2 regions of the Microbacterium gawkjiense genome follow, and region 2 is predicted to be linked to the other one. Evidence: predicted binding sites of a transcription regulator. Region 2 holds the regulator's gene; the other holds the start of a gene.
What was found. The regulator HspR, encoded in region 2, represses chaperone genes until heat shock. The targets are predictions, from matches to a motif close to AAGTTGAGTCNNNNNGACTCAACTT.

Region 1: the regulator HspR is predicted to act here: its motif matches at 5,503-5,527, upstream of Q9S71_RS02380 (Hsp20/alpha crystallin family protein).

What each region holds. Positions count from the first base shown of each region.
Region 1 covers NZ_JAUZVV010000001.1:475,430-487,136, reverse strand. Annotated here, with positions in the region: gene Q9S71_RS02405 (zinc-binding dehydrogenase) at 1-799, shown strand, start outside; gene Q9S71_RS02400 (MarR family winged helix-turn-helix transcriptional regulator) at 970-1,392, shown strand; gene Q9S71_RS02395 (organic hydroperoxide resistance protein) at 1,406-1,828, shown strand; gene Q9S71_RS02390 (alpha-amylase family protein) at 1,883-3,319, opposite strand; gene Q9S71_RS02385 (prolyl oligopeptidase family serine peptidase) at 3,365-5,416, opposite strand; gene Q9S71_RS02380 (Hsp20/alpha crystallin family protein) at 5,556-6,005, shown strand; gene Q9S71_RS02375 (MarR family winged helix-turn-helix transcriptional regulator) at 6,080-6,508, opposite strand; gene Q9S71_RS02370 (DUF2207 domain-containing protein) at 6,545-8,335, shown strand; gene Q9S71_RS02365 (acid phosphatase) at 8,492-10,303, shown strand; gene Q9S71_RS02360 (sigma-70 RNA polymerase sigma factor region 4 domain-containing protein) at 10,821-11,707, shown strand, end outside.
Region 2 covers NZ_JAUZVV010000001.1:1,274,548-1,286,254, reverse strand. Annotated here, with positions in the region: gene Q9S71_RS06285 (ATP-dependent Clp protease ATP-binding subunit) at 1-335, opposite strand, end outside; gene Q9S71_RS06280 (GlxA family transcriptional regulator) at 388-1,371, opposite strand; gene Q9S71_RS06275 (hypothetical protein) at 1,469-1,600, shown strand; gene Q9S71_RS06270 (hypothetical protein) at 1,627-2,007, shown strand; gene Q9S71_RS06265 (hypothetical protein) at 2,032-2,238, shown strand; gene Q9S71_RS06260 (glycosyltransferase) at 2,239-3,333, opposite strand; gene Q9S71_RS06255 (glycosyltransferase) at 3,335-4,534, opposite strand; gene Q9S71_RS06250 (endonuclease/exonuclease/phosphatase family protein) at 4,683-5,894, opposite strand; gene Q9S71_RS06245 (hypothetical protein) at 5,926-6,516, shown strand; gene Q9S71_RS06240 (hypothetical protein) at 6,558-7,484, opposite strand; gene Q9S71_RS06235 (heat shock protein transcriptional repressor HspR) at 7,650-8,090, opposite strand; gene Q9S71_RS06230 (DnaJ C-terminal domain-containing protein) at 8,101-9,081, opposite strand; gene Q9S71_RS06225 (nucleotide exchange factor GrpE) at 9,097-9,696, opposite strand; gene dnaK (molecular chaperone DnaK) at 9,699-11,558, opposite strand.

The sequences.
Region 1 (11,707 bases), 800 kb from region 2:
CGCGCCCTTCGCGTTCGCCGACAACACCTGCCCGATCTGCAAGGACGGGTTCCAGACGGCGTGCCCGCACGGCGGCTTCTACGCGACGCCCGAGACGGCGGGACTGCAGGCCGAGCTCGCCCGGATCCCGCTGGCCGACGGCAGTCTCGTCGTCGTGCCCGGCGTGACAGAGAAGGACGAGGAACTCCTCCCGTCTCTGCTGACGCTGTCGGATGTGTACCTGACGGGTTACCACGCCGCGCACATGGCACGCATCCAGCCCGGTCAGACCGTCACGGTGGTCGGCGACGGCGCGGTCGGTCTGTCCGCGGTGCTCGCCGCGAAGCAGCTGGGCGCGGAGCGGATCATCCTCATGGGTCGACACAAGGATCGCACCGATCTGGGCGTCGAGTGGGGCGCGACCGATGTCGTCGCCGAGCGCGGCGAGGAGGGAATCCAGAAGGTCCTCGACCTCACGGGCGGCTTCGGGTCGCACGTCGTGCTCGAAGCCGTGGGCCTCATGCCCGCTTACGAGCAGTCGCACCGCGTCGCGCGCACCGGCGGCGTGATCTCGCGGGTCGGTGTGCCGCAGTATGAGAAGGCCGGCGTCGGCTTCATGTCGCTGTTCGGCCGGAATCTGACCCTCACAGGCGGCCCGGCCCCTGTTCGTGCCTACATCGAGGAGTCGATCCCGCTCGTCCTCGACGGAACGATCACTCCCGGCAAGGTGTTCGACCGCACCTACACGATCGACGATGTGCCCGCCGCGTACGCCGACATGGATGCACGGTCGACGCTGAAGGCGCTCGTCACGATCTGACGGGAGCGGGACCTTGCGCAGCCTGCGTCATGGCGCGAGGTCCCGCCGGCTCATCGCCCGTCGCGGCATCCGTCGTCGTCATCCGATCAGTATTGCCTGTCCACGACGACAGGTAAGTTGTGCACAATTCAATTGCGTGCAACCATTGTCGTATGAGAGCGATCGAGCAGATGGTGTGCTTCGGGGTGTACTCGGCCAGCCACGCGTTCACGCAGGCCTATCGGCGTGTGCTCGCGCCGTGGAAGCTGACGTACCCGCAGTACCTCGTCATCGTCGCCCTCGGCGAGCAGGAGCCCCGGTCGGTCAAGGAACTGGGCGAAGAGCTCTTCCTCGATTCGGGCACCCTCTCGCCCCTCATCCGCCGCCTCGAAGCGCGCGGTGTCGTCTCCCGTTCGCGCAGCCCCCACGACGAGCGTGTCGTCGAGGTCGCGCTGACGGACGACGGCCGCACTCTCCGCTCGGAGCTGTCCGTCGTCGGCGCGGAGATCGCGCGCTGCACCGGGCTGAACGAAGAGAAGGCGCGGATGCTGCTCGACGTGGTCCACGACCTGAACCGCGTCATGCGCACCACCGACGAGGCGATCGCCTCCTGACGAAAGGACCCCCATGGAAGCCCTCTACACCGCAGAGGCCCTCGCGACCGGAGGCGGCCGCAACGGGCACGTCCGCACCGCCGACGGTCTCGTCGACACCGACGTGCGCGTCCCCAAGGAGATGGGTGGCGCCGGTGGCGCTCCGAACCCCGAGGTGTTCTTCGCCGCGGGCTACGCCGCCTGCTTCCACAGCGCCCTGCAGTCCGTCGCCCGCGCGCAGAAGGTGACCCTCGAGGACACCAGCGTCGGTTCGCGCGTCAGCATCGGCTCGAACGGCCAGGGCGGATTCGGCCTCGCCGTCGAGCTCGAGGTCGTCATCCCCAACCTCCCGCACGACCAGGCGCAGGCGCTCGCGGATGCCGCGCACCAGGTCTGCCCCTACTCGAACGCCACCCGGGGCAACATCGAGGTCACCGTCACGGTCGTCGAGGACTGACCTCCGTCGGTCTCAGAGGGCCGGACTCAGAGGGCCGGTCTCAGAGGACCGGACTCAAGCGACAGGGCTCACGCGCAGCCAGCGGAATCCGCAGGCGGGCAGCGTGAGCCCTTCGTCGATCCCGACGTCGACACCCTCGACGAGATCGAGGGCGGTCGGCGCGAAGCCCGACAGCGTCACGGCCGGCACGTGCACCGGTTCGGCGGCGACGTTCGCCAGCATCAGCACGACGGTCCCGTCGCCGGGTCGCTGGTAGCCCACGACCGACGGCGCCGGCACGTCGAAACCGATGAGGCGCGCCCCGTCGAACTCCGGCGTCGTGTGACGCACCGCGATGAGCTTCGTGATGTCGCGCCGGAGCCGGCCGGCCGAGGTGGCGGCATCCGTCATCTGGGCGTAGCGGTCCCGCGGCTTCTGGCCCCGGTGCGTCCACCGGGCGTCGTCGCGTCGCTCCGGATCGTCGCGGAACGTCGGGTCGTTGAGCTGGCCCACCTCGTCGCCGAGCCACAGCATCGGCAGCCCCGGCAGGCTCAGCAGGAGCGCGTGGGCCAGCACCACCCGCGCCTCGCCGAGCGGGTCGCCGGCCTCGACGCCGGCGAGCGAGGCCGTGGTCCCCGCGACGCCGCCGTCGGTCGCGATCCCCCGGCCGAAGGCGGAGCCGTCGGTGTAGCGCGCGGTGAGCTCGGCGGCATCCGTCTGCCATACGACCGCGTCGGCGTCGCGGACGGCGACGACGACGCTGCGTCCGTCACGCCGCTCGAGCGCGTGCTGCAGGGGAGCGGCGTCCCCCGTGGCGAACGCCTGCCACAGCGGCGCGGACCCGGGGGATGCCGGCAGCACCTCGACCCCGGGCGCACCGATCGCGAGCACCGGGGCGGTGACCGCCGCCGTCTCGCGGTCGGGGACGAGGAAGACCTCGACGCCGCGGCCGGCCAGGAACAGCAGATCGTCGACGAACACGCGCAGATCCGAGGCGGCGGGGACGTCGACGGCCAGGGCGATCCCCGACAGGCGCAGTTCGGCCGCCAGGTCGGAGAGCCGGTCGATCGAGCCGAGTCCGGGGTCGCCGCGGCGCAGGTCGACGGCGCCGTCCTCGCGCCGGGCGAACGGCGACTGCACGTGCAGCACGCTCACGCCGAGTTCGCGCAGCGCTGGGATCTCGTCGCGGAGCCCCGCGAGGTTGCCGGCGTAACGATCCGCGAAGCACGCCGCGCCGAGGGCGTAGCGCGAGCGGGAAGTAGGCGCGTGGGCCGCGCGCTGCTCACCGTGCACCTTGAGTTCGAGCGAGCGACCGTTCGCCGCCACTACCGCTGCCGTCACGAGATCGGCCAGCAGCGACGACGAGGAGTCCGCCCGCTCGGCGAGGGCGTCGTGCAGCGCGGGAAGGTGCCGACGGATGCGGTCCGCCGCGGCCTCGTCGACGCGGGTGCACTCAGCGACGGTCGACAGCGTGGCCGCGAGTTCCTCCTCGACGGCCCCCATGGTGCTCATGCGGTGGACCTCCCGCTCCCAGCGTAGAGGGCGGGCGTTCCCGCCTCAGTCGGCGCGGCCCACCGTGCTGTCGAGGAACGCGTGGATCGTCGCATGCAGCGCCGCGGTGGCCGCCGCGTCGATGGTGCCCGCATGACCGCCTTCGACGGGCTCGAGGTAGTGCACCTCGGCATCCGTCTCGTCCGCCAACCGCGCCGCCATCTTGCGCGCCTGCACCGGCCCGACCCGGTCGTCGCTGGCCGCCGCGTAGATGAGGGATGCCGGGTACCGCCGCCCGGGCTCGATGAGGTGGTACGGCGAGAAGGTCTTCACGAACTCCCAGTCGGCGGGGTCGTCGGGATCGCCGTACTCGGCGATCCAGCTCGCGCCGGCCGACAGGCGCGTGTACCGCCGCATGTCGAGCAGCGGGACGCCGCACACGATCGCGCCGAAGTCGTCGGGGTACTGGGTCAGCATGTTGCCGACGAGCAGCCCGCCGTTGCTGCGCCCGTGGCAGGCGATGCGGTCGGGGGTCGAGACGCCGCGGGCGACGAGGTCACGGGCGACGGCGGCGAAGTCCTCGTACGCGCGGTGGCGGTTCTCACGGAGCGCCGCGAGGTGCCATTCCGGGCCGAACTCACCGCCGCCCCGGATGTTCGCGACGACGTACACCCGACCCTGCTCGAGCCAAGCCGGGCCCACGATCGTCGGGTACTCCGGCGTCAGCGCGTGCTCGAAGCCGCCGTAGCCGTTCATCAGCACGGGCAGAGCGCCGTGACGCTCGCGGGGGCCGACCTCGAAGTACGGCACCCGGGTGCCGTCGGCCGACGTCGCCCAGTGCTGCTCGGCGACGAGACCCGTCGCGTCGAAGGTCGCGCGGCTGCGGTCGACGACCCGCGGCTCCGCTCCCGGGTCGAGGACGAGCAGGGTGGGCGGTGTGAGGAAGCCGCGCGCGACGACCCAGAGCTGGTCGTCCTCGTCGTCGTCGGCTGTCGCGACGTTCGCGCTGAAGAGGTCGTCGTCGCCGAGCCCGAGGTCGAGCTCGACACCGGTCAGCGTCGCCGGGTCGAGCGACACCAGCCGGCTCTGCACGCGGTCGAGGATCGTCAGCACGAGGCGGGTCTTCGTCCACGTCCAGGACTCGAGCACCGCGGTGTCGGTCGGCGCGAACGCGACACGGAGTCCCGACCCGTCCCCGCTCGTCACGGTCTCGAGGGGGCCGAGCAGGAGGGTGCCCGACGGATGCGTCGTGTCGCCGATGCGCCACGGCGTCGTCGTCCGGACGGCGACCAGGTCTCCGTGCACGTCGGCGTGCGCGTCCTGCGGCACGGCGATCAGGTGCGGTTCGGCGCCGTTCCACACCCACGCCTCGGAGTGGAAGAAGTCGTGCGCGATGACGACGATCGGCGTCGCGGAACCGCCCGTGTGATCGACGTGTGCGAAGACGCCGACGTCCGACGAGACACCCGTGAGGATCGGCGGCGCGTCCTCGAGCGATTCGCCGCGGCGCCAGGCGCGGGCGGTGATCGGATAGCCCGAGTCCGTGACGCCGCCGCCGTGCAGGGCCGTGGCGACGAGCAGCGTGTCGCGGTCGACCCACGCGATCATGGACTTCTCCGCGTCGAGGGCGAAGGGGGAGTCCTCGACGAAGCGGCGGGTCTCCAGGTCGAACTCGCGCACCACGGCGGCGTCACCGCCGTCGGGGCTCAGGCGCACGAGCGCGCGGCCGCTGCCGGCCGGGCCGTGCGTCGCGCCGGCGAAGGCCCAGGTCCTTCCCTCCTCGCGGCCCAGTGCGTCGACGTCGAGCAGGATCTCCCAGTCCGGAGTGCCCGCCGTGAAGGCGGCAAGGGACGTCCGGCGCCAGAGGCCGCGCGGGTTGTCGGCATCCCGCCACAGGTCGTACATGAGGTCGCCGTGACGACTGGGGACGACGAGGCGGTCGGGGTCCTGCAGGATGCCGGTGAGCCTGGTCTCGAGCGCGTCGCGGGCAGCGCCCGCATAGGCGCCTTCGGTCTCGGCGGTGCGCTCCGCGGCCCACGCGCGAGCCGCGGATCCGTCGATCTCCTCCAGCCAGAGGAACGGGTCGGCGGGCTCGGGGGCGATCTCGTGGGCGCTCATGCGGTCAGCCTACGGGGCACCTCCGCCGCGTCGTTCGCCGTGCGAGAACCATTGGCACTCTCCATGCGCGAGTGCTAATCTGGACGTACTTGAGCCGCAGGGGCTCAACTTTCAGACCACTTGCACAAAGGAGAGAATCATGGCGACCTACGACCCGTTCCGTGAAATCGACCGCCTGGCGTCGACGCTCTTCGACACGCGCCGCGGCCCGCGACGGATGCCGATGGACCTGTACCGCGACGGCGACCACTACGTGCTGAACGCCGACCTCCCCGGCATCGACCCGGGGTCGGTCGACATCGACGTCGACGGCCAGCTGCTGACCATCCGCGCCGAGCGCACGCTGTCGTCGGGCGAGGGGGTCAAGTGGATCACGCGCGAGCGTGAGACCGCGAGCTTCCTCCGCCAGCTGAACCTCGGCCAGGGCATCGACACCGACGCCATCACCGCGACCTACAACAACGGTGTGCTGACCGTCACCATCCCGGTGAGCGAGAAGGCCAAGCCGCGCAAGGTCGAGGTCGTCGCCGACGGTTCGTCCCCGACTATCACCACTCGCGAGAGCGAGCCGCAGCCGATCGACCAGTGACCGGCGCACCGCTCCGGCGGTGAGACGACGATCGCCCCGCACCCCGTCTCGGGTGCGGGGCGATCTTCCTGTCGTCAGACGCCGCGCAGGCGAGCGGTGAGCCGCTCGAGCTCGGCGAGTTCGTCGTCGGTGAGCACCGACATCCGCTCGGCGATGGTGCGGCCGTGCGTCGTCGCGAGCCGGCGGAACATCGCCGCGCCCTGCTCCGTGGCGCGCAGCACGGCGCCGCGGCCGTCGTTGGGGTCGGGGCACTTCGCGACGAGCCCCCGCGCCACCATCCGGTCGACCAGGCGCGACACGCTCGGCTGGCTGATGAGCATGTTCGCCGTCACGTCGCGCAGCCGCGCGGTGTGACCCTCGCAGCGCGTGACGGTCAGGAGCACGTCGTATTCGGCACTCGAGAGGTCGTCGTCCTCGAAGTCCCGCGAGATCTCCGCCAGGACCTCGTGCTGCGCGCGGAAGAGGCTCTCCCAGGCAGCGATGGCGAGGCGGCGGTCGGTCATGGCGTCAACTGTAGCGTCGCTCATAGGGTTGACCGCGTGCAGCCCTGGTCCCGTCGTCTCGCCCGTGCCGGAGCCGTCGTCGCCGTCGCGCTCGGCGTTCTCGTGGGCGCTCCCTCGGCGGCGAACGCCGACGTCGAGGACTTCTCCTTCGACAGTCTGACCGTCGACTACACGCTGACCCGCGCCGAGGACGGCACGAGTCGGATGCGGGTGGTCGAGGAGTTCGTGGCGCGGTTCCCCGAGACCGACCAGAACCGCGGCATCCGACGGGTGATCCCCGACGAGTACGACGGTCAGCCGCTGCGGCCGAGCCTCGAATCGGCGGTGGACGCGGAGGGCGACCCGTGGGAGGTCGTCGAGACCGACGACGGCGAGGACGGACTGGTCGTGACGGCGAGATCCGAGGATTACGTCCACGGTCGCCAGACCTTCGTCCTCACCTACACCCTCGACAACGTGACGCGAGAGTTCCCCGACACGGGACTCGAGCTCTACTGGGACGTGAACGGGTTCGATTGGGCGCAGCCGTTCGGTGAGGTGACGGTGAGGCTGCATCTGGACGGCGAGATCGCGGATGCCGCCGGCTCCCTCGCCTGCTATGCCGGACCGTTCGGGGCCGAGACGCCGTGCGACGGCATCGACATCGACACGTCCTCCTCGGGCGCGACGATCGTCGCGCGGCAGGCCGAGCTCGGCCCACGCGAATCTCTGACCTTCGCGGTCGGGTTCGCCGACGGCACCTTCGAGCCGCTCGACACCTCGTACCTCGGCACACCGCTGGGCTGGGGGCACGCCGCTGCCGGTGCGGGCCTCGTCGGGGTCGCGGGGTGGACGCTGTGGCTGCGGCGCCGCCACCTCTCCGACGAAGCCGGCAGGCCGACGGTGATCGCGGAATCCGAACCGCCCGCGGGGGTCGACGCGCTGCACGCCGCGGTGCTGCTGCAAAAGACCGGCAAGGCCATCCCCGCCGAGGTGCTCGAGCAGGCCATCGTCGGTTCCATCCGCATCACCGAGGGGGAGAAGCCCCGATGGGGGTCCGCGAAGCTCGTCGCCGAACTGGTGGACACCTCGCGTGCCGATGCCGACGGCCGGGCGCTCCTGACGGGACTGTTCCCCGACGGCCGGACGGGTGACCGTTTCGAGTTCGGCACCTCGGACACGCGCCTCTCCTCGACGGCGCAGCGGATCTTGAAGGATGCCGAGTCGGCGCTCCGCGATCGCGGTTTCCGACGCGAGGTCCCCGCGTGGGTGCGAGCGGTCCCGGCCGTCGTCGCGGCGGTGCTCGTGGCCGTCCTCGTCATCGCGACGATCGCGCTGTCCGATCGGGCGGTCGATCCGCTGTGGCCGCTCATCGGGCTGTTCGGCGGGATCGCGGTGGCCGTCGTGGTGATCGGGATGATCGCCCGCAAGCCGCTCACGGAGAGCGGCGCCGAGGTGCGGGACCATCTCGCGGGGCTGCGTCAGTTCATCGAATGGGCGGAGGCGGACCGCATCCGGATGCTGCAATCGCCCCGAGGTGCGGAGCGCCGTCCCGTCGACACGGGGGATCCGCGGGTGATGCTCGACCTCTACGAGCGCCTGCTGCCCTATGCGGTCGTGTTCGGGCAGGAGAAGCAGTGGGCGGGGCACCTCGCGGTGCTCTACGCCTCCGCGGGCGTCGCGGCGCCGGTCTGGTACGCGGGCACCGGCGGTTTCGACGCGGCCTCGTTCTCGTCGAGCATCGGGTCGCTGTCGGCGGCATCGACCTCGTCCGCGTCGACGGGCGGGTCCAGCGGCGGCGGGAGTGCCGGCGGCGGAGGAGGCGGCGGCGGTGGCGGCGGGGTCTGACCGATCCGACGTCGGACGGTAACCACGCCGTCACGCTGCGTTCGCCTCTCGAGGAGAGGATTCTCACGAAGACTCTTGTTGCTATGTCCTGACAAGAGGCACGAGCGTCGATAGTCTGCGACCACCCCCGCACCCCAACGGAAGTGAGGCGCGCCCGTGAGCGTGAAGAAACAGACAGGTCGAGCCGGTGTCCGCGCCGGCACGGCGATCGGCGGACTCGGCATCCTCGTCGCCTGCACCCTGACCGCCGGGCCGGCATTCGCCGCCACCGGCTTCACCGAGGAGCAGAAGAACGCGACATACGCGTCGGACGCGGCGGCGTCGACCGGGGATTCGAGCGCCCCCAGCGCCGGCAACTGGTCGGTGCAGATGATGGACGTCTTCGACGACCTCCGCACCGACCGCGGTGAGGGCGGTGACGCGGCCGTCATGGACTACAACGACGAGATCACGAGCCGCATCAACCTGACGGCATCCGGCGCGCAGGTCCAGCGCGCCATCGTCGACCAGTACGAGGACATGTCGATCAGCATGGCCGACGCGTTCGGCGAGAAGCTCGGCGCGATCTACGCCGAGGCGGCGCTGGCCGGCGAGCTGCCCAAGACGACGTGGCTGCTCAGCAAGGAGAGCGGCAAGCTCGGCTCGACCTCGTCGAGCAACCCGCCGAAGAACTACTTCGACTACGACCGCCCCTACCTGCGGCTCGACACGACGACGCAGCTCGAGTACCGCGACAAGGAGGGCGGAGACGCCTGGGGGTCGACGAGCGGATCGTTCCCCTCGGGGCACACCTCGCAGGCGTACTGGCAGGGGACGGCGCTCGCCGAGATGCTGCCCGAGCTCGCGCCGCAGATCCTCGCCCGCACCGCCGAGGCCGGGAACAACCGCATCGTCATGGCGGCGCACTACGCCCTCGACGTCATCAGCGGCCGGATGATGGGGCAGAAGATCATCGCCCTGCGACTCGCCGACCCCGAGATGCGCGCCCTCGTCGACGAAGCGGGCCGGGAGATCCGCGACGTCCTCGAGGCGGGCTGTGGCGACACGCTCGAGAACTGCATCGCCGAGGACACCCCGTACATGTCGACGGAGGACGCCCTGGCCTACTACGAGGAGCACCTCGGCTACGGCTTCCCCGACGTCGGGCCGAAGGGTGAGCCTGTCGTCGTGCCGGCAGGAGCGGAGGAGCTCCTCGTCTCGGCGCAGCCCGACCTGACGCCGGAGCAGCGCCGCCAGGTGCTCGCGCTGACCGCCTCGGATTCGGGCAACCCGCTCGACGTCGGCGAGCAGGAGAGCTGGCAGCGTCTCAACCTCGCCGCGGCCATGGCGGCGGAGGTGACGGTGAAGGACGACGGTTCGGTCGTGATCGGGGATGCCGGTGGCGAGCCGACCCCCGAACCCGAGCCGACCCCGGCGCCGAGCCCCGAGCCGACGCCCGAGCCGACGCCCACGCCCACGCCCACGCCCGAGCCGACGCCCACGCCCACGCCCGAGCCGACTCCGGCCCCGCAGCCCTCGCTCCCCTCGACCGGTGGCGCTCCGAGCGCTCCGGTCGCGAACGGTGACGATCTGCCGGCTGCGGCGGAAGGCGGCATCCAGGTGTCCGTCCGCGGCGATCGCGTCGTCGTCTCGGGCCTGACCGCGGGGGAGCGCTACTACGGCTTCCTCTACTCGACGCCCACCGCTCTCGGCTGGGTGACGGCGGATGCCGCCGGCTCGGCGAGCTTCGCGCTGCCGGCCGACCTCGACGAGGGTCGTCACCGGGTGGCCGTCGTCGACGAGTCGGGTGAGCTGGTCGGCTGGGCCTCTGTCACTGTGGCCGCGGAAGAGGTCGTCGCCGTCGGCGACGAGCTCGCGTCAGCCGGCGGTCAGTCGGGTCCGGTGTGGATCGCAGGCGGTGCAGGTGCGGCGCTGCTCGCGCTCGGCGCCCTGCTGGTAATGCGACGCCGTCGGAACGCGACCGTCTGACGCGTCACGCAGTAAGGGCCGGCTGGAGAGGCATCCAGCCGGCCCTTGTCCCTTTGCACCAAGAGTGTCCTGCAATCACATGTCGGTAGCTGCCACAGCAAAACATCTACCGTGCAACGAATGTATAACGACGAGATAACGGTGGCAAGGGTTTCTTGTTATCAATTTGTGATGGGCGGGCAAGGGGTGCACTGGTGTCCCATCTCTACGGACCTGTCAGATTCTTATGGACTTGTCAGAACCTCTCACTCGACCCGTCAGGGCTCGATCCGACCTGTCGGAACCTCGGCGTGTGCCCGAGCGTATGTTCGACGAATGAGGGCGGGACGATGCGATCATTGGCGGTGCGCCGTTCGCGGCCGTCTTACGGAGGCCGGGGCAGATGAAGTAGTGCTGCGGTCCTGAACGAATATTAAGGGCTTTCGGTCTGCCCCCGCATCACAGGTGGGGCGAGCTGCCGCGCAATCACGCGTAGCGGATGGACCAGCGACATGGCCGGGAGGTGAGGGATCTGGGCGTGATCACGACGCTCATCCGGGATGAGGCGCGCGCGCGAGGCGAACTGGGCCCAACTGCGCTGTCGATGCTTCTGCGGGTGTTCGACACTGAGTTGCGAAGCTTCCGAGGCCTGGCGGAGATCGATACGGCTGAGGATCTGGCGCTCGAGTTCTTCGCGGACCGCGCCACCAGCTACGTTGACGCCGTTCTCGCTGCCCCCGACGACGAGGCGGCAACGCGTCTGACGCGACGTTGGGGGCGAAATTGGTTGATCGATCGCGCTCGGGCCACACCCTACGGTGCCTTGAGACATCGGCTTGAGAAGCGGCTACAGCGGTCTCCGCTGTTCCATGCGTCGTCGGTCGCGCACCACTGGTTCCTCGAAGGCGAGGAGGATACAGACCGCGTCGCGAGCTTCGAGGAGATTTACGCAGTAGCCGCAGACATCCGTGTCGATGTGATTGTCGACGCCGGCGGGGGACTCGTGCTTGGAAAGACGGGGCAACTTGAGGAGATGGTCACGGCGGTCCTGAAGTTGAGCGGACGCCTGCACATCTCCGACCTTACGTACCTGTGCGCGCAGCGATTCCCATCCGTCCTCGAGGACGGAGACTGGCTGACGGCGCGACACCGCACCGCAGAAGTTGAGGACGCAGAAGACACCCATCCGAGCGATGACGCGATCTTCGAGGCGGCCGAACAGGCGGCCGACTCCCGCGGCGCGCAGGAGATCTTCGACCGGCTCACCGCGGCTGAAAGGCTTGCCCTGCGGTTTGGGGATAATCCACGGGAGGTCGCTTCTCGCCTGGGCGTCGGGCGCAGTACGGCATACAGTCGCATTCAGAGCGCGAAGGCGAGGCTTCTCGAACTCGGGGGCGATCGGACTCGTGCCCGGCAGGTGATGAC
Region 2 (11,707 bases):
TCCTCGAACTGGCCGCGGTACATCGCGCCGGCGACCAGTGCCGAGATGTCGAGCGCGATGAGCTCCTTGCCCTTCAGCGACTCGGCGACGTCGCCCGCGACGATGCGCTGCGCCAGCCCCTCGACGACGGCGGTCTTGCCGACGCCGGGCTCACCGATGAGCACGGGGTTGTTCTTCGTGCGGCGCGTGAGCACCTGGCTGACCCGGCGGATCTCGCCGTCGCGACCGATGACGGGGTCGAGTTTGCCCTGCCGGGCGCGATCGGTGAGGTTGATGCCGAACTGCTCGAGGGCGCTGCCCTGATCGTCCTGCCCGGGGGCGGCTTGTGCGTTCATCATCTGCTCCTGAAGGGTCGGTCCAAACTTGAGCCGGAGTGACTCAAGTTTATCACGACGCCATCTCACCGGCTCCGACGAGATCGTCCGCGCAGGCGAACCGCGCGCGGTACGCCGTCGGCGTCGTGCCGAGCACCCGCGAGAAGTTCTGCCGAAGCACGGCTGCGGATCCGAACCCGCACTCGTAGGCGATCGCATCGAGGCCGAGATCGGTCTGCTCGAGCAGCCGCTGCGCGTGCAGGATCCGCTGCCGCCCCAGCCAGGCACCCGGTGTCGTGCCGTAGTCGGCCTTGAACCGGCGCGCGAACGTCCGCGGCGACATGTGCGCCTTGGCCGCCAACTGGTCGACCGACAGGTCGAGTCGCAGGTTCTCGAGCATCCAATCGGTCACCGGGGTCAGCGACAGCGACGCCGACACGGGCAACGGCGTCGCGATGAACTGCGCCTGCCCGCCGTCGCGCTGCGGCGGCACGACCATCCGCCGCGCGATCGTGTTCGCCGCCTCGGCGCCGAGCTCGATCCGCAGCAGGTGCAGGCACGCGTCGAGCCCGGCCGCCGTCCCCGCGCTCGTGATGATGCGGTCCGACTGCACGTAGAGCACGTTCGGGTCGACCTCGATGTCGGGGTACATGCTCGCCATCGTGTCGGCGTACCGCCAGTGCGTCGTGGCGCGCCGCCCCGACAGGACGCCGGCGGCCGCGACCGCGAACGACCCGCTGCACACCGTGAGCACCCACGCACCCCGGTCGACCGCGCGCCGGATGACATCGAGCACGCGCTCGTCTACGTTGCCCCAGGCCTCGCGCGGGATCGGGGTGACGACGACGACATCCGCCTCGTCGGCGAAGGCCAGGTCCTCATCGACGTTGATCGAGAACGCCAGGTTGCTCGGCACGGCGCCGGGATCGGGCGTCACGATCCGGAAGTCGAAGTTCGGGATGCCGTCGTCGCTACGGTCGAGCCCGAAGGCCTCGCACGCGAGTCCGAACTCGAACGGAGCGAACCCGGACTGGACGATGCAGGCGACGGTGCGGATCACGACGGACCTCCGGGACAGGCGTTGGCAGAATTCCTGCGACCGATGTCTCCACGGCCACTCGTGGCAGGATACCGCCAATCATAGCGTTTCTGCCATGACCGCCGCACTCCTCCTCATCGCCCTTCTGTTCGTCATCGTGGCCGCCGTCATCGGCGCAATCCGCCTCGTCGCCCTCGACGGCTACCGTCGCCAGCCGACCTGCCCGCGCGCTCCCCGCCTCCCCTAGACTCGGGGCCTCGCGAGAGGAACCCCATGAGCGTCCCCATCCCGCCGTCGCAACCGCCCTATCCGCAGCAGCCCTACCGCACGGCACCGCCGGCGCCTGCTCGGGGCCTCGCCGTCGCGGCCGTCATCGTCGGCGCTGTGCCGATCCTCCTCGGCGGGCTGTGGCCCGCGATCTCGATCTCGCTCTACACGTCGTCGAATTACACCCTCGCCGGTGTCGTCAACGCCGCCTTCGCGCTGTTCACCTGCCTGGTCGCGGCCGTCGCGCTCGTCCTCGGCATCCTCGCCGCGCGACGGAACCTCGGCAACCGCCTCCTGGGCGGGATCGCGATCGGTCTCGCCGCCGCGCAGATCGTCGGCACCGTGCTGAGCTTCGCCTCATCCACGATCGGCTCCGCCCTCTACTGACCCCGGGTCGGTTACGCTCCGACCATGGAGATCGGATTCGCCGTCGCTGTCGCCGCCGTCATCGCCACGAGCCTGTTCGTGGCGGCGCGTCGCTCACGACGCGACCGCGCAGTCGTCGACGCCGAGGGACCGGGCGCGGCCGCGCGGCGGGAAGCCGAGTCGCAGGCGCGCCTCGCGAAGGGGACCGCAGTCTACGTCGACGGTCGCCACAACGCCGGAGGCCCGATCTGATCAGCGCCTGACGAGGTTCCGCGCCGCCGACAGCAGGATCTCCGCCGACCGCTTCCAGTCGAACGCGCCGATGTGGGCGGTGCCCGCGGCGACGAGCCGCTCGCGCACGCCGGGCTCGTCGAGCGAGCGCACGGCGCTCACGACGGCTTCGGGGTCGAGCGGGTCGACGTACAGCGCGCCGTCGCCGGCGACCTCGCGGAAGATCTCCATGTCGGTCACGACGGCGGGCACGCCGAGCTCCAGCGCCTCGGCCACCGGCAGCCCGTACCCTTCGTCGAGGCTCGTCGTGACGAGGGCGGCGTCGTCCGCGAGGAGCGCCGCGTAGGCGGCATCCGTCACCCCGTCGTGGAACACGACCGAGGCTCCGCCGGCGAGGGCGGTCAGCTCGGCGCGACGCTCCGGAGGGATGCGCGAGAGCAGGTGCAGCGTGTGGTCGGGCAGCTGACGCATCGCCGTCACCAGCGTCTCGACGTTCTTGTAGGGCATGAACGAGCCCATGTAGACGAGGTTCCGCACCGGCCCCGTGCCGACCGCCGCCCCCTCCGGCAGGAGCGCGGCGAGGCGCTGCGGGGCGTTCGGGATCACGACGACCGGCCGCTTCGTCAGCCGCACGCGGGCGAACTGGCGCGCGCTCGTCTCGCTCACCGTCGCGACGAGGTCGGCCGCGTCGAGCGTCCAGCGCTGCGGCCAGTACGACAGGTGGAACAGCCGCCATCCGAGCCGGACGTACCAGGGCAATGCGCGCGGCGGTGTGCGGTGCCGGTAGTAGATCGTGTCGTGCAGCGTGAGGATCAGGCGGAACCGCCGCCCCGCCGACCCGATCGTCTGCATCGGCGAGAACAGCACGTCGGGTCGGTGCCGGTTCAGCAGCAGCGACGCGAACGGTTCCTTGGCCGACGTCGGCGAGTGGATCGTGAGGGTGATCGCACCCTTCGGCAGGAACGCCCGCTGCCGTTCGTCGTGGATGAGGAAGGTGACCTCGGTGCGGTGGGCGGATGCGGCATCCGCCACCGCCTGCGCGAGCTCGGCCGAGTAGCGACTGATGCCGTCGTGGAAGTCCGTGCGGATGTAGCGCGCGTCGAAGAACAGACGCATGTCAGGCGTCGAGGGGTTCGCCGCGGTACAGCTTCTCGAACGTGTCGAGGGTGCGCTCGATGTCGTGGATGACGACGCCGTCGAGCGACGCGTGCTGCATGCGCGCGTACTCGGCCTGGTCGGCGGTGAGCACGGTGCGGATCTTCTCGGCGAGCTCGTCGACGTTCCCGGGCTCGAAGAGGTAGCCGTTCTCGCCGTCGTGGACGAGGTGCGGCAGCGCGACGGCGTTCGCGGCGATGACGGGCAGGCCCGAGGCCATGGCCTCCATCGTGGCGATGGACTGCAGCTCGGCGACCGAGGCGATGACGAAGACGTCCGCCCGCGTGTAGGCCGCCCGCAGCTCCTCCTCCGAGACCCGGCCGCGGAACGTGACCCGGTCCTCGAGGCCGAGGCGCTGGGTGACCTGTCCGAGGTTCTTGCGCTGGTCGCCGCCCCCGACGATCTCGAACTCGATGTCGAGGTCGGGCAGCTTCGCGATCGCCTCGAGAGTGACCTCGACGTGCTTCTCGGTGGTGAGGCGTCCGACGAACAGGACGCGCCGGCGCCTCTCACGCGGCTCGAGGTCCGGTGTGTAGTTGCTCTTGCGGATGCCGCAGCTGATCGGGACGACGCCCTGGATGTCGATCGTGTTCTCGAGGAACTCCGCCGCCCTGCGGGTGGGGGTCGTCACGGCGCGCGACATCTTGAAGGTGCGCTCCGCATCGGCCCACGCGATCTTGAGGAAGATGTCGTAGAGGAACTTCGGCAGCAGCGTGAAGTCGAGGATGTTGTCGGCCATGATGTGGTTCGTCGCCACGACCGGGATGCCGCGCTGGTTCGCGATGCGTGTCAGCGCACGGCCGATGACGATGTGCGACTGGCTGTGCACGACGTCGACGTCCACCGTGTCGAGGATCTGCCGCGCGTAGTGCTTGCCCATCCACGGCAGCACGAAACGCAGCCAGTCGTGGGGCCGGTACCGCCAGCCGGGCAGGCGGTGGACGGTGAGCTTCTGCCCCTCGATCTCCTCGGTGAACACGCCGTGGTTGCGGTGCCCGACGCTCGGCGTCGCGACGTGCACGTGGTGGCCGCGCTCGGCGAGCCCGGCGGCGAGGCGTTCGGTGAAGCGTGCGCCGCCGTTCACGTCGGGCGCGAACGTGTCGGCCGCGATCACGATGGTGAGGGGTCCGCGTTCAGAAGCGGGATGGTCCGGGGGCGTCATGGTCACGGGGTACGGGCCAATCTGTGCGTCGATGGCGGGAGTGGTGGGTCCCACCGGTGGGGCGCAGGGATGCGGGGGCGCCGGGCCTCGATTCTAGCCGGGGGCCGGGGACTCCTCCGCTGGGAGCCCGGCGCGCCCCGCCCCCGGATCAGCGCAGACCGAGGCGCACCGAGAGCGGGTGGTGGTCCGACCCGAGCGGTCCGATCCACTTTCCGCCCGCCGTCTTGCCCGCGTTCGCCCACCGGAACACGACCGACCGCGACGGCCGCACGAGCACCTTGTCGACGTGGTCGCCCCACGTGACGCTGACGAACGGGGTGAGCGACATGGTCGGGTTCGCGGTGTTGTAGTGCTGCAAGCTGAGCACACGCGCCTGGTCGTACGCGTCGTGCCAGCCGCGCTGCTCGAGCACCGCCATGGTCTTGTCGCCGGTGCGGGACTTGTGCGTGTTGAAGTCGCCCAGGACGATCACCGGCGCCTTCGTCCAGTCGGTGAGCGACCGATGCGTCTTGTTCAGCCTGGTCAGGGTCGCCGAGATAGCGTCGGCGAGCTTGCCGGCCTCGTACTCGCGCTGACGGACGACGGATGCCGAGGTGCCGACCACGAGGTGCGTGTTGACGACGAGCAGGTAGGCACCGGAACTGTGCCGCACGGCGGCCCACGACATCCCCTTGCCGGCCGACGCGTAGGTCGAGGGGAAGAGCGTCGCGCCGGAGGTCGCACCGCCGGACTTCGCGGCGACGGGGGCGAACCGGCCGTTGCGGATCAGGATGTCGTTCTGCCCGTTGTAGGCCAACCGGTAGCCCGAGGGGGCGGCGGTGTACTTCGACGCCTCCTGCAGGGCGACGATGTCGGGGGCGAGCTCGGCGATGCGCTTGTCGATGACGGTCTTGCGCGAGGCGATGCCCGAGCAGACGTTGGAGCAGACGTTCCAGCTCACCGCGTGATAGCTCGGCCACGACGCCGGCAGGGTCGCCTGCGCGGTGATCGTCTCGTGCGCGACCGGCGACGAGCGCGGACCCATGCCCGCCGACGACACCCCGCGCACCTGGATGAAGTACGCGACCCCGGGCTTCAACCCCGTGACCGTCGCCTTGGAGGTCGTGGTCTTCTGGTTGACGGGGTGCTCGGGCCGCGTGACCTGCGCGTGGCTCGTGCCGGCGTAGACGTAGTAGCTCGTCGCTCCCGGGATGTCGGCCCAGTCGACCGTCAGCGAGGTCGTCGAGGCGCCGACGTAGTTCACGAGGCCGGCCTTGGGCGGGACGGAGGCGGCGAACGCGGGCGAGGCGGGAAGGGTGAGGGCGAGCGCGATCGCGACGATCACTGCGACGGCGCTGCGAGCGTGGGGGACGCGCAGCATAGGCGGATGATAGCAACCTACGCTTGTCGGCATGACGCGAATCTCTGCCCAGGCGGACCCCGCGCGATGGGTCCCGATCACGGGATCCTTCGGGTTCCGTGGACGACGCGCCCGCAAGAAGGCGATCGGGATGCTGCTCGCCCAGGCGAACGCCGCGTTCGGCCGCGAACAGCCCGGTAGCAAGGTGGCGGCGTGGGCGATGAGCCAGGCGATCCCCGCCCTCATGCGCCGCGCCGACGGGCGGCTGCTCGCGTGGGTGTGGAGGGACGATCCCGAGCTGCTCGTCGCGATGGCCCAGGTGCAGGAGCTCACGCCCCAGCTGCGCACGATGCGGGCGAGCATGCCGATCGAGTACGACGACACCGTCACGTTCACCGGCTCGCCCCTGGGTGTCGGCGAGAAGCTCGAGATGCCGCTGCCGCCGAACCCGCGTCAGACCCCGTTCGCGTCGTACACGTGGGACACCGGCACCCACCTCGTGACACTCACCGCGGTCATCTCCGACCGCGAGCGGTTCGGCACCGTCATCCCCGCCGTCGACGCCCTCGCCCGGTCGCTGCGCCTGGTCGACGACCTGACCGTCGGCGAGGGCCCCGGCACCCTCCGCATCGACCCCGCCTGACCCCCGGCATCCGCGCCCCGCCGCCGAGACGTCGCAGATGGTCACTTTCGCCGGCGCGCAGCGACCATCTGCGACGCCTCGGGGCGCCATCCCCGCTCGAGGAGGGCGGCGCGGGTGCGCTCGAGTGCCCACCGGCGGGCGGCGCCGCGATGCCAACGGTTCACCCGGATGACCCGCCACCCCGCCGCGGCGAGGTCGTCCAACCGATCCACGTCGCGCGCGAACTGACGGTCGTCGAGGCGATGCTGCTGCCCGTCGTATTCGAGCAGCACCTTCGTCGGCGCGTGGACCAGATCGCCGTAGGCGAGGAACCGACCGTGCGCATCCCGGATCTCGGCATTCACCTCGAACGGCGGAAGCCCGGCCTCCCGCGCGTCCAGACGAAGGAGCGTCTCCGCGACGGAATCGGTTTGCGGCTCCGTAAGCTCCAGCGCACGTCGCAATCGCCGCACGCCGCGCGACCCGTCCCGCTCGGCGACCGCGGCCTCCAGCGCATCGACGGTGAGCACAGGGTGGTGGCGACGGAGCAGCGCATCCGCCGCGACAACGAGCTCACGGTCGCTGAGAAGGGATGCCGCCTGGCACCACGCGACCGCCGGCTCGACCACCGGCATCCCGTCCATCAGCCGGAGGCGGGCCGCCTGGGAACGGTGCCCGCGCACTCCCGCCCCGCGAGCCCGAATGATCGGTGGGAGCGCGGTCACATCGAGGGCGGACCGGAGTCGGTCGGGAGCCCACCCTCCCGCGAGGACGAGCGCCGTCGCGTGCGAGAAATGCTCCCCGGCCCGCAGCTTGGGCAGATAGCCGAGGGCGAGCGCCCTGACGTCGTGAGCCTCTTCACGGGAACGGACACCGTAGAACGGCGCCGCAAGGGACGGATGCCGCAACCGACGGCGCGTGACGCCGGCGTCGAGAGCGTGCGCGACGAGGAAGCGGTCGGGGAGACCCGGGGGAAGGACACTCGGCATCCGCCAACGATCCCGCCGCGATCACCGTCACCCACCCGCCCGTCGCCCCCTTGTGGACATCCGCCCGCCCGTCGGACCCCCTGGAGAAGCCTCGAGACGTCGCAGATGGTCGCTTCAGACGCCGTCGGGCGACCATCTGCGACCCCTCGGCAACCGCCGAAAGCGTCAGTCGTCGGAGGGGGACGGATGCGGGCGCCACAGCACGACGTCGGTCGCGCGGCGCACGCGCGTGCCCTGGCGGAGCGTGACGACCGAGCCGGTCGCGCCGGCGGCGAACACGCGGGCACCGCGGCGGGCGGCGACCTCGTCGCGCAGGCGCGCCTGCAGTCCCGAGACCTCGCGGCGCAGCATCCGCACCTCGTTCTCGAGCTCGATGATGCGCGAGATCGCCGGCAGGCTCACGCCGTCGGCCGACATCTGGGCAACCTCGCGCAGCTGCGCGACGTGCCGGAGGGAGTACCGGCGCGACCCGCCTCGGGTGCGCGCCGGTACCACGAGTCCCAGCCGGTCATACTGGCGCAGCGTCTGCGGGTGCATGCCGGCGAGCTCGGCCGCGACCGCGATCGCCAGGATCGGGGCCTCTTCGTCGACCTGCTCGTTCGCCATGCCTCTCACCTCACTCGCGCGCCTTGGCCATCAGATCGGCGCGGGGGTTCTCCTTGGGTTCCAGCTCGTGGAAGCGTTCCAGCGCCTCGCGCGCCGGTCCGTCCAGGTGCGTCGGGACCGCGACCTGCACCTCGGCGAGCAGGTCGCCGGTGCCCTTCGCGGTCTGCACGCCCCGCCCCTTGACGCGCAGCACGCGCCCCGACGGGGTGCCGGGGGCCACGCGCAGCTTGACGACGTCGCCGCCGAGCGTGGGCACCTCGATCGTGGCGCCGAGGGCCGCTTCGGTGAACGTCACGGGGACGTGGATGCGGAGATTCAGCCCTTCACGCGTGAAGACGGGATGCGGGCGCACGCCCACCGTCAGCACAATGTCGCCCGCCTCGCCGCCGTCCGGGGAGGGCCGGCCGCGCCCGCGCAGCTTGATCTTCTGCCCGTCCGAGACCCCCGCGGGGATCTTGACCTTGATCGGCCTGCCGTCCTCGCCCTGCAGGGTGATCGTGTCGCCCTTCACGGCCGTGGTGAAGTCGAGGGTCGTGCGGGCGGTGACGTCGGCACCGCGCTGCGGACCGCCGAAGCCGCGGAACCCGCCGCTCGGCTGCCCGAAGCGGCCCGAGCCGAAGCGGCCCCCGCCCTGCTGCCCGAACATCGCGAACAGGTCGTCGAAGTCGGCCTGCTGGCCGCCTCCTCCGGTCGAGAACCTGCTGAACACGTCCTCGAACCCGCCGCCGCTCGCGCCGGGCTGGAAGCGCGCTCCCGAGCCCATGGCGCGCAGCTGGTCGTACTCGGCGCGCTGCTCCTTGTCGCTGAGCACCGAGTACGCCTCGCTGATCTCCTTGAACTTCGCCTCGGCCGCGGCATCCCCCGCGTTCGAGTCGGGGTGGTAGGTGCGCGCCAGCTTGCGGTACGTCTTCTTCAACTCGGCATCCGAGACGTCCTTCGACACACCGAGGACCTTGTAGAAGTCCTTGTCGAACCAGTCCTGACTGGCCATTGCCCCTCCCTTCCCTTACTCGGCCGGGACGGCGACGACGACCTTGGCGGGACGCAGCTCGAGGTCGCCCAGGCGGTAGCCCACCTCGACCACTTCGAGGATCGTCGCCTCGGTGGTGCCGGGAGTCGGCGCCTGGAAGATCGCCTCGTGCTGCTGCGGGTCGAAGGCCTCACCGGCTTCGCCGTAACGCTCGACGCCCAGGCGGGCGACGACCGTGCGGATCTTGTCGGCGATCGCGGCGAGCGGCGTGCCCTCCTCGAGGTCTCCGTGCTTCTCAGCACGGTCGAGGTCGTCGAGGACCGGCAGCATCCCCTTCGCGACGGAACCCTTGGCGCGCGCGATCTCCACCTCGCGCTGCTCCTCGGTGCGGCGTCGGTAGTTGGCGTATTCGGCCTGGACGCGCTTGAGGTCGAGGACGAGGTCATGCTCCTCGGCGGGAGCATCGGCCACCGCAGCCTCGTCGGACTGGGCGGCGCCGAGGATGTCGTCGACCGTCAGCTCTTCGGGCTGCGTGTCGGGACCGTCGGCGGCGCCCTCCGGGGCCGCCTGGTCGGCAGCCCCGGAGTCCACGACCTCGTCGCCGTCGTCGGGCCCCTCGAAGTCCTTGTCCGCCATGCTTACTTCTTCTCGTCCTCGTCGTCGACGACCTCGGCGTCGACGACATCCTCATCGGATGCCGCCTGCTCACCGGCCGGCGCGTCGGTCGGGGCCTGTGCGGCCTCGGCCTGGCTGGCGGCGTAGATCGCCTCGCCGATCTTCGTCTGCGAGGAGTTCAGCTTGTCGTAGGCGTCCTTGACGGTGTCGTCGTTGTCGCCCGCGAGCGCCGTCTTGAGGGCGTCGACGTCGGCCTGGACCTCGGTCTTGACGTCCTCGGGCAGCTTGTCGGCGTTCTCGTTCAGGAGCTTCTCGATCGAGTACGAGAGGGTCTCGGCCTGGTTGCGGACCTCGGCGGCCTCACGGCGCTTCTTGTCCTCGGCCGCGTGCTCCTCGGCCTCGCGCACCATGCGCTCGATGTCGTCCTTCGGCAGCGACGAGCCGCCGGTGATCGTCATCGACTGCTCCTTGCCCGTGCCCTTGTCCTTGGCGGACACGTGCACGATGCCGTTCGCGTCGATGTCGAAGGTGACCTCGATCTGCGGGATGCCGCGGGGTGCCGGCGCGATGCCGGTGAGCTCGAACGTGCCGAGCGGCTTGTTGTCGCGGGTGAAGTCGCGCTCGCCCTGGAAGACCTGGATGGCGACCGACGGCTGGTTGTCGTCGGCGGTCGTGAAGGTCTCGCTGCGCTTGGTCGGGATGGCCGTGTTGCGCTCGATGAGCTTGGTCATGATGCCGCCCTTGGTCTCGATGCCGAGGCTCAGCGGGGTGACGTCGATGAGCAGCACGTCCTTGCGCTCACCCTTGAGGACACCGGCCTGCAGGGCGGCGCCGACGGCGACGACCTCGTCCGGGTTGACGCCCTTGTTGGGCTCCTTGCCGGCTTCCTTCTTCACGAGCTCGCTCACGGCGGGCATACGCGTCGACCCACCGACGAGCACGACGTGGTCGATGTCGGCGACCTTGATGCCGGCCTCGCGGATGACGTCCTCGAACGGCTTCTTGGTGCGGTCGAGCAGGTCCTTCGTGAGGTCCTCGAACTTCGCGCGGCTCAGGGTCTCGGACAGCGACACGGGGCCCGAGTCGGTCAACGAGAGGTAGGGCAGGTTGATCGAGGTCGACTGCGAGCTGGAGAGCTCTTTCTTCGCCTGCTCCGCGGCCTCCTTGAGACGCTGCAGGGCGATCTTGTCGCTCGAGACGTCGACGCCGCTGGTGTCCTTGAACTGCTTGATCAGGTAGTCGACGATGCGCTGGTCCCAATCGTCGCCGCCGAGGCGGTTGTCACCGGCGGTGGCGCGCACCTGGATCGTGGAGAAGTCGTCGTCCTTGCCCACCTCGAGCAGGGAGACGTCGAAGGTTCCACCACCGAGGTCGAAGACGAGGATGAGCTCGTCCTCCTTGCCCTTGTCGAGACCGTAGGCGAGCGCGGCGGCGGTCGGCTCGTTGATGATGCGGAGCACGTTGAGGCCCGCGATCTCACCGGCCTCCTTCGTGGCCTGACGCTCGGCGTCGTTGAAGTAGGCGGGGACGGTGATGACGGCATCCGTCACCGTGTCACCGAGGTACTGCTCGGCGTCGCGCTTGAGCTTCTGCAGGATGCGGGCCGAGATCTCCTGCGGCGTGTAGTTCTTGCCGTCGATCGCCTGGGTCTTCCAGTCGGTGCCCATGTGGCGCTTGACGGAGGTGAGGGTGCGGTCGACGTTCGTGACGGCCTGGCGCTTGGCGGTCTCGCCGACGAGCACCTCGCCGTCCTTCGTGAACGCGACGACCGAGGGGGTCGTGCGAAGACCCTCGGCGTTGGCGATGACCTTCGGCTCGCCACCTTCGAGGACGGCGACGACCGAGTTGGTCGTTCCGAGGTCGATTCCCACTGCACGTGCCATGTGATTCTCCTTCGTGTGGCGTTTGCGTAGATCTGAAGTCTTTCCGCGGCTTCGGCCACAACCTGAGCCGCGATGACTCAAGGCTACTCCGACCTGCCCCGAGCGTCAAACCAACTTGAGCCGACTCATATCAAGTTTGCAGACTCGAT